DNA from 2 places in the Arthrobacter sp. OAP107 genome. Region 1 is predicted to be linked to the other one. Evidence: predicted binding sites of a transcription regulator. Region 1 holds the regulator's gene; the other holds the start of a gene.

Region 1 (4,798 bases):
AGCAGTTAGTTGAGACTTCAACAAAAGCTTCAACGATCCCGAATTGACCTACTGATACAAGGAGAACCACCATGGCACTTTCCACCGAGCTCACCCGCGGCACCTGGACCCTCGACAACTCCCACAGCGAAATCGCGTTCACCGTCCGCCACGCCGGCATCAGCAAGGTCCGCGGCCAGTTCAAGGAGGCCGCCGCCACTCTGGACCTCGCCGACGACGTGACGGCCACCAAGGTCGAGGCCACTATCCAGACCGCCAGCTTCGACTCCGGCGACGCCAACCGCGACGGCCACGTCCGCGGCGAGGACTTCTTCGATGTGGAGAAGTTCCCTGAGATCTCCTTCGTCTCCAACGGCCTCGTGGCCAGCGGCGACAGCTACGAGCTCAAGGGCGACCTGACCATCAAGGGTGTCACCCGCCCCGTCTCGCTCGAGACCGAGTTCAACGGCGTGGCAGTTGACCCCTTCGGCAACACCCGCGCCGGTGTTTCCGCCGAGACCACCATCAGCCGCAAGGACTTCGGCCTCACCTGGAACGCCGTGCTGGAAGCCGGCGGCGTGCTGGTCAGCGACAAGGTGGCCATCAACCTGGAACTGGCCTTCATCGCACCTGCAGCCTAGGTTTCACGGCTGGTTTCCCAGCCACCGTTGCTCACACCGAAACGCCCCGTCAGCGGACTCTCCGCGGACGGGGCGTTTCGGCGTTTCCGGCTTCTGGAATTGGCAAAATCCCGGGTTTAAGGTGATTGCCATGAGCACCCCCAGCGATGAACCGGAGCCGCGCGATCCCGGGGACGTGCCGTCCGGCAGCGAACGTCCGACGCCGGGACAGCCCTCCCGGGGGCAGGAACCGGGACAGCCGTTCCCGGCCCACCCGCCCGCCGGTGGTTCCCGGTTCGCCTTCGGAATGCCGGCAGACCGGCCCCGGAACTTCAGCGAGGCCCTGCCGCGTGGCGGCTTCTCCGGCATCTTCGACGTAACGGGCCTGCCGACGGAGCTCAAGGTGTCCTACTGGATCTGGGTGGTCGGCGGCCTCTTGGGGCTGCTGGGCGGCGTGATCGGCCTTTTTGGGGTGCTGGTCCTACTCGCGATCATTCCCGGCGTGGCCATCCTGGTGTTCCTGCTCGTTCTGGTGGCTCTGGCCCTGGCCGCCGCAGAGATTGTGCTGGCCATGAAGCTGAAGGAGGGCAAGGAATGGGCACGGCTGGCCCTGAGCATTGCAGCCGGGGTGTCGCTGCTGCTGGCCATCGCCAGCTCGGGTTTCCGCCCAGGCCAGGACGGGAACTGGCTGGGCTTCCTGCTCAGTCTCGTGGCCACGGTACTGATGCGGGTGCCCAGCTCGCAGAACTGGCTCGCTGCGGCACGTGGCCGCCCCTGACCACGGGGTCCGGTAACTCTGATTTCTTAGCCGGGCAGTTCCCTGCTGGCAGCGTTTCCGCAGGTTGGCCCGGCTTTGGAATACCTCTCCGGAATGATCCACCGCACACCCGCTGAGGGGTACGGTGGGAAGTGAACCATGCTGGGGAGGGCAGGCGTCTGAACCGGTAGCCGATCCAGACGTCACTACGCAAAGGACCGCTCATGAGCAATCCTCCAGTCCCGCATTCCAATGACCCCGGCCCCGACGAGCCGGACAACGGTTCCCAGCCGAGCAATGGGCAGCCCCAGTATGGACAGAACGCCCCCCAGTACGGGCAGAACGCACCCCAGTACGGCCAGGGCGCACCCCAGTACGGGCAGGGCGAACAGGGCACCCCGCAGTACGGCCAGGGCGCACCCCAGTATGGCCAGAACCCACCGCAGTACGGACAGCCCCCGTACGGTCAGAACGCACCCCAGTATGGGCAGGCACAGTCCGGGCAGCCGCAGTATGGTCAATCCCAGCCCGGCCATCCGCCCTACGGCCAGAGCCCGTATGGCCAATCGCCCTACGGGCAGTACCCGTCCGAACAGGTCCAGGCAACAACGGGCGGCGGCGTTCCGAAGCTCGTGAACTATTCCTTCTGGATGATCATCGCCGCAGGCGTCCTGTCCATCCTGGCCGTCCTGATCGCCATTCCCACGCTCGACGACCCGGCCATGCGGAGCACGTTCGAGGAGCAGCTGCGCGGCAGCGGCCAGAACATCGCGTTCGAGGACGTGAAGGGCTTCATCATCGGAACCATGGTGGTCTTTGCGCTGATCGGCGCCGGCCTCTACGCGCTGGTGGCCTTCAACGTCCGGAAGGGCAAGAACTGGGCCCGCATCCTGGGCACCGTCTTCGCAGCGCTTTCCGTGTTCAGCCTCTTCCCGCTGGGCCTGAACACCCTGGTGGGCCTGCTCGGCATCGCCGCGATCGTGATGCTGTACCTGCCGGGATCGGCGCAGTACTTCCAGAAGCCGCAGCCGTTCGCCAACCCGTACTCGCAGCCGGGCCCGTACGGCCGCTAGCAGGAAGTCCTAAACCGCCAGCGGGCGTGGATTCCCGGAAACGCCGGAGTTATTCCGGCTGACCGGGGGTCTGCGCCCGTTGCGCGTGGTACGCGAGGATCTGCAGCTCGGTGGCCATGTCCACCTTCCTCAGCGTGACGCCGTCGGGCACCTGGAGCATCACCGGAGCAAAACTGAGGATGCTGCGCACTCCGGCGCTCACCACCCGGTCACAGACGCTTTGGGCCACGGCGGCCGGCAGCGCCAGAACCACCATGTTGGTGCCGGTCCGCTCCAGGACCGTCTCCAGGTCCGCAACGTCGCTGACCCGCAGCCACCCCACCTCGTTGCCCACCACCATCTGGTCGGCGTCGAAGATGGCCACCACGTCAAAGCCCCTGGATTCGAAGCCCCCGTAGCGGGCCAGCGCCTTGCCCAGGTTGCCGGCGCCGACAATTGCGACTTTCCAGTCGTGCGTCAGCCCCAGCGCGGCGGCGATGTGGCGGCTCAGGTACTGCACCTCGTAGCCCACCCCGCGCGTGCCATACGAGCCCACGTGGGACAGGTCCTTGCGGAGGGTTGAGGAGCTGACCCCGGAAAGTTCAGCCAGTGATTCGGAGGAGACCCGCTCGGTGCCTTCGGCCAGCAGGGAGTTCAGGGCGCGCAGGTAGATCGTCAGCCGGGCCACGGCCGCGGGCGGGATCTGCTTGCCGGCAGCCCCGGTGGGTCCGGGCAGGGCCTGGGGTGGTGAATCGAGCGAAGTCACTATCTGCTCCGTTGTGTCGCGGTGTGAGTCCACTCTAGATCCCCATCAGTTATGCCAACAAAGCCAATGCCGTTGTTCGAAATCGCCTAGGCCCCCGCGATGGCACGGCGAAGCACGCGCTCCAGGCGTGCCTCGTCGATCTTCCAGAAGTCGCGCTGGATGCCGTCCACCAGCACGACCGGGATCTCCTCGGCATAGCGGTCGCAGCAGCTCGTCGTCGGCGTCCAGCTGCCGCTCCGACCACGAAAGTCCCAGCCCGGCAGTAACCCGCGCGACGGCGTCGCGCGCCGCGGCGCAGAGGTGACAGTCAGCTTTGGTGAGGAGAACGACGTCGGGGTTTGCCATGCTTCAACCGTATCGCCGTTCCCGGCGCCGGGCGACGCGGCGGCCGTCAGGTGAGGCGTACTGCATTGACTAGACTCAGTGGCATGCCCGAGGAGAAGTACGTCGCTGTGGCCCACCGTCCGGTTGCAAAACAGCAACACGGCGAGGCAGCCTTCTTCGACGTCGACAACACTCTCATGCGCGGCGCGAGCCTGTTCCATGTGGCCAGGAAAATGCACCAGCGCGGAGCCTTCACGATTGGGCAGGCGGCGGGCATGGCGTGGAAGCAGCTCAAGTTCGTGCTCCGGGGCGAGAACCTCAACGACGTCCACGCCGTCCGGGATTCGGCGCTGAGGCTCGCGGCCGGCATCACGGAGGAGGACATCAAGGCGCTGGGCGAAGAGGTCTACGACGAGATGATCGCCTCGCGGATCTGGCCCGGCGCGAAAGCCCTGGCCGAGCAGCACCTGCGCGTGGGCCGGAAGGTCTGGCTCGTCACGGCGACGCCGATCGAGGTGGCCACGGTGATTTCCACGCGGCTGGGGCTCACCGGCGCCCTCGGCACGGTGGGCGAGACCAGGGACGGTTTCTACACCGGCAGGCTCGTCGGGGACATCCTGCACGGCGCCGCCAAGGCCGTGGCGGTCCAGGGCATCGCGGACCAGCACGGGCTGGACCTGAAGCGCTGCTGGGCGTACAGCGACTCCTACAACGACATCCCCCTGCTGACGATGGTGGGCCACCCGGTGGCGATCAACCCGGACGCCCGCCTGCGCAAGCACGCCCGCGAACACAACTGGCCGGTCTACGACTTCCGCTCAGGACGGCGGGCCGCCACTCTGGGCCTCAAGGCAGCCACGGCGGGCGGCGCAGTCTACGGCCTCTGGCGGGGCTACACCCGTTTCCGCGGCCCCCGCGCCTGACGCGCTGCTTTCCCCGCGGGCGGTTTTCCTGTCGAGGACGCAAAAATGCCCGCACCCTCGAAAGGGAACGGGCATTGAAGCGTAGAGCGGACTCTACTTCTTATTGCGGCGCTGGTGGCGGGTCTTACGAAGCAACTTGCGGTGCTTCTTCTTGGCCATACGCTTGCGACGCTTCTTAATAACTGAACCCACGAAAGTTCCTTACAAACTAGATGCAGTACCTGTCTGATGGAGAAGGTCCGTGGACTGAGCAACAGACTGACAACTGACAGATTCTTACAATGACGTAAAACGTTCCTTAACAGGGTACCGCTTATCCGGGGCGTCCCCTGACCAGCACAGCCCCGTGGCGTGCAACGGCCCCCAAGGCGGCTGCA
Region 2 (4,798 bases), 1.2 Mb from region 1:
AAATCTAGCCCGGCAGGATGATGTTGAGGGCGTGTGCCTTGCGTGCGGTGCCCGGAACGAGTTCCGCCTGCCACTTCTCGGCCGCCGCCTTCCGCAGCTGCTCCGGCGTCGCCGGGGCTTTGCCGCGCCGCGTCAGCAGGTGCCGGGCCAGCTCGCCCCGGGTGTGCTTGGCAAAGTGGCTGACCACCTTGCGCGCGCCGTTCACCTCCGTGAACACGTTGACCGTCACGGTGTCCACCGGCGGGGGAGCCCAGGCCGCTGCGTAGGTGCTGGACCGGCAGTCGACCAGTAGACTGCCGCCGGCAATTTCGCCGAGGGCATCGGTAAGCTGCGGTTTCCAGAATGAGGCAAGGCGTCCGACGTCGGGCAATGCCGTTGACATGGACAGCCGGTAGGCGGGCACGGAGTCAGCGAACCGGATGGCGCCCCACAGCGCGGAGATGACCAGCACTGATTCATCCGCACGGCGCCGCTGTGCCGGCGTCATCGACTTGTAGCCGAGGGCGTCGTACAGCACGCCGGAATACACCTGGTGTGCCGGCGCCGCCGGTTCGACGTGGAGCCGGGTGTTGCGTTCGACGTCGTCCTTGAGGGAGGCTCCAACGCCCAGGAGGGCGAGGGCATCCTCGTGCGCACTGACTGTCCCCAGCGCATCGAGCACCTTGGCCCGGTAGGTGTTCAGCACAGGGAAACTCAACGAAGCCCAGTCCATGGCCTCGCCGCGGACGGCCGGAGTCTTGCCTTCGGATGGGGGGAGCAGAATCAGCACCGTACGATCTTACCGGCAGGGTGCGGGTCAGCTGGGGTCCGCATCTGCCGGGTGGGTAAGGTCAGCCCAGCGAACGGCCCAGGAAGTCCAGCACGTCCGGCAGGATGGACCTCCAGTACAAGGCGTCGTGGCCGCCGGGTTGGAAGCCGCCCTCCACACGGCCGGGAAGTCCCGAACGGTACCGGCGAACTGTGGCGGCCAGATCATCCTCACTGCCGCAATCGATCCGCTTCGGAATCGCTGCAAGCCTCGGCCGGAGCGCAAAAACGTTGTTCGCTGCGAAGTCAGCCGGGCCGTCGAAGGCGCCCTGTATCCCCTCCTCATAGCTGGACCAGACGGCCGGGCTCATGGCAGCCACCCCGCGAAGCCCGGACACCCTGCCCCGCGACGCCAGGAGGAGGGCGCCGAACCCTCCCATCGACGTGCCGAAGATGCCGACCTTTCCGAGATCCAGCCCCTGTTCGCCCAGGAACGGCAGGAACTCCTGCACCAGCATGGACTGCGTATCGCTGCCGTCGGCGCGGGCGTGCCACCAGGAGTCGCCGCCGTCCACGGCGGCCACCGCAAAGGGCAGCCCGCCGTCGTCCAGGTGGCGCTGCAGTGCACGGTCCGCCGCGAGGTCGAGCAACAGAACCTCGTGGCTGCCGCCGAGCCCGTGCAGGAAGACCGCCACCGGCAGCAGCTGGTTGGCCTCCTCCGCAAGCGGCACGGCCAGGGACCAGCGGGTGATGACTGCCGGGCGGAAGCGGGACACAAAGCCGCCTGTCCGGGTCGACACCGCGGGAATCGGCACGGCGGAAGCCGGCACCGTGGAAGGCGGCACGGATGCTGGCGGAGCCGGCGGGGCCGCCGTCGTTGCCTCTGCCGAAGTCGTCGGTCCGCCGGAATCGGGCACCGGGCCGGCGGTGGCGGTGTTGGCCGTCGTCGGGCCGGGAATCGGTGACGGCGTGCCGGTGCAGGCTGACGTCGCGGCCGCACTCAGACCGGCAGCGGCTGCCAGCTGCAGCATGCGCCGCCGTGGAAAGGACGGCCGCGGAAAGGACGACTGGTCCATTTCCCGATCCTAACCCCGGAACCGGTGCGTGTCCGGGGCCGCCGGAAAGCCCGTAAACTGGACTGCGGATGGGTTGACCAGGCGGCCGCGCGCCACGCAAGTGGCTCGAGGAACGTCCGGGCTCCGCAGGGCAGGGTGGTGGGTAACGCCCACTCGGGGTAACCCGCAGGCCAGTGCCACAGAAAACAGACCGCCTGCGTCGCGCCGATTTGAAAGCGGCACGAAGCAGGTAAGGGTGAAACGGTGGTGTAAGAGACCACCAGCTTCCCGGGTGACCGGGAAGGCTAGGTAAACCCCACCCGGAGCAAGGCCAGACAGGACACGTTTGAGGGCTGCCCGCCCGAGTGTCCGGGTAGGCCGCTGGAGGGCGTCGGCAACGGCGCTCGTAGATGGATGGCCGCTACTCCCGCACCGGCAACGGTGCGGGAGCACAGAACCCGGCGTATCGGTCAACCCATCCACTCAAGCAGGACACGGCCGCCAGGATCGGGATGGGAGGATCAACCTCACGCCCTGTACGCGGTGTGAGTGATTTCACGGGCTCCCGGCACTTTCCGGTCCCCGCGCCGCCCTAGAATGGATGGTGAACGTAGAGGTTCTACCGCCGGATCTGCGTTCGCAGCCGGCGGTTTTTCTTTGCACGGTCAACGGCATCCGGGGTGGACCGAAACCCTGCCGGTGCCAGCTTGCCCTGGATAACTTCCAGTGGCCGCCATCCGGTTTACGAGGACGTAGGCCGGTTGAACCAAGGAAGGTAGTTCTGTGAGCCAGACGTCAGATTCTTGTCTTGATACGTGGATGGGCCGGGAGGCACTTGCCGAGGCCATGATCCCGGTTATCGGCCGGCTGTACCGTGAAAACAACGTGGTTACCTCCATCCACGGTCGCAGCCTGATCAACAAGTCCACCATGAACATCCTGAAGGCCCACCGTTTCGCGCGCCGGATCAGCAAGGACGAACTGCTCCTGGAGGAGACAGCTCCGCTGCTGAACATGCTGGCACAGCTGGACCTGGGTGCCGCTGCCATCGACATCGCCCGCCTGAACCAGAAGTTCAAGTCCGACGGCGCGGGCATGGCTTTGGAGGAATTCCTCCGTGCAGAGCTGGCCGAGATCGTGGGCAAGCGCGGCGCTGACGACCGCACCAGCACCGACGTCGTGCTTTACGGCTTCGGCCGGATCGGCCGGCTCCTGGCCCGCCTCCTCATCGAAAAGGCCGGCGGCGGCCACGGCCTGCGCCTGCGCGCCATCGTGGTCCGGCGCGGTTCCGACAATGACCTGGCCAAGCGTGCCAGCCTGCTGCGCCGCGACTCCGTGCACGGCTCCTTCGAGGGAACCATCCGCGTTGACACCGAAGCCAACACCATCACGGCCAACGGCGTCCAGATCCAGGTCATCTACTCGGACAACCCCGCCACCATCGACTACACCGCCTACGGGATCAACAACGCCCTCGTGGTGGACAACACCGGCCGCTGGCGCGATGCCGAAGGCCTCGGCCAGCACCTGCTGAGCAAGGGCGTGGCCAAGGTCCTGCTGACCGCACCGGGCAAGGGCGAGCTGAAGAACATCGTCCACGGCATCAACCATGGCGACATCACTGATTCGGACCGGATCGTGACGGCGGCTTCCTGCACCACCAACGCCATCACCCCGGTCCTGAAGGCCCTCAACGACAAGTACGGCGTCATCCACGGCCACGTGGAGACCGTGCACTCGTTCACGAACGACCAGAACCTGATCGACAACTTCCACAAGGGCGACCGGCGCGGACGTTCCGCCGCGCTGAACATGGTGATCACCGAAACCGGCGCCGCCAAGGCCGTCGCCAAGGCACTGCCCGAACTGCAGGGCAAGCTCTCCGGCAGTTCCATCCGGGTCCCCACCCCGGACGTGTCCCTGGCCGTCCTGAACCTCAACCTGGAAAAGGGAACCACCAAGGACGAGGTCAACGACTACCTGCGCGAGATGTCGCTGCACTCGGAGCTGCGCAAGCAGATCGACTACATCGACTCGCCCGAGGTTGTTTCCACCGACTTCGTCGGCTCCCGCCGTGCCGGCATCGTTGACGGCCTCGCCACCATCTCCAACGACAAGAACCTGGTTGTTTACGTCTGGTACGACAACGAGTTCGGCTACAGCTGCCAGGTGGTCCGCGTCATGGAGGAAATGGCAGGGGTCAACCCGCCTGCCTTCCCTGCCAAGGACTCCGAAAAGGACGCCGCCCCGGTCCTGGCCGTGGCAGCCCCGGCCTAAACCGCAGCGTTCCGTCAGCCCCGCCGGCACACCTGTGCCGGCGGGGCTGACCCGTTCCCGGGAAGTTCGCGGGCAATTCTCTGGAATCAGCCGGGAAACGGGCACAAACTTGTGTCATGGAACAGAACCCGACACTTCAGCATGAGACAACCCTGGAACATGCCCTCGACGTTGCAAAGGCGAACCAGAAAGAAGCCCAGAGGCTTCTGGACCAGGCGCGCGCCGCGCATGCGGCAGGGGACATCGGCGACGAGAGGGTAGGCCAGCTGGAGCGGCTGCTTGACCTCGCCAACACGGATCTCCATCGGGTTATGCGGGAGCAGTAAGCCACCCGCCCTCCACAGGGCACCTGTCCTCCACACTGTGGATACCCGCATCCCGCCGGGTTGTTACACCTAAGCTTCTGGATGTGTACCCATATCCTGCCCGAGACTCCCGGGACGCCCGGCGCACGGGAGTGCCTGCATGAGCGTCAACTGGGCCGGCTACCGGAATGCCCGCCGGCGCTCCCGGCAGGCCGGGGGGGTGCTCGGTGTGGCTGCGGTATCGGTGGTGACGGGCACCGTGTGGTTTTTTACGGCGGGCCAGTTCCTCGCCGCCGAGCCTGCGGTGTCCGGACCCAGCGAGGCGCCGGTGTTCGATGCCGCCTGGATGAAGCCGGTGACGCCTCCGTACCCGGTCCCGCTGGGCGGCGCGGCCGCCGCACTGGAAGCCCTGCC

Evidence for each region. Region 1 encodes Rex, which represses fermentation and respiration genes when NADH is low (regulators of the CRP and FNR family bind a similar motif). Its sites were predicted from a motif close to CTTGTGAANNNNTTCACAAG; they were not measured.
Region 2: ABIE00_RS09080 (glyceraldehyde-3-phosphate dehydrogenase) is a predicted target of Rex. The motif match lies at 2,345-2,364, and genes of this name have one in related genera.

The regions. Positions count from the first base shown of each region.
Region 1 is NZ_JBEPOK010000001.1:708,587-713,384, reverse strand. It holds gene ABIE00_RS03255 (YceI family protein) at 72-620, shown strand; gene ABIE00_RS03250 (hypothetical protein) at 751-1,377, shown strand; gene ABIE00_RS03245 (MFS transporter) at 1,581-2,429, shown strand; gene ABIE00_RS03240 (redox-sensing transcriptional repressor Rex) at 2,479-3,174, opposite strand; partial or broken gene ABIE00_RS03235 (glutaredoxin family protein) at 3,261-3,519, opposite strand; gene ABIE00_RS03230 (HAD family hydrolase) at 3,603-4,421, shown strand; gene ABIE00_RS03225 (30S ribosomal protein bS22) at 4,515-4,613, opposite strand.
Region 2 is NZ_JBEPOK010000001.1:1,935,163-1,939,960, forward strand. It holds gene ABIE00_RS09065 (YaaA family protein) at 5-769, opposite strand; gene ABIE00_RS09070 (alpha/beta hydrolase) at 831-1,823, opposite strand; RNA gene rnpB (RNase P RNA component class A) at 1,893-2,284, shown strand; gene ABIE00_RS09080 (glyceraldehyde-3-phosphate dehydrogenase) at 2,586-4,079, shown strand; gene ABIE00_RS09085 (hypothetical protein) at 4,196-4,405, shown strand; gene ABIE00_RS09090 (HNH endonuclease family protein) at 4,545-4,798, shown strand, end outside.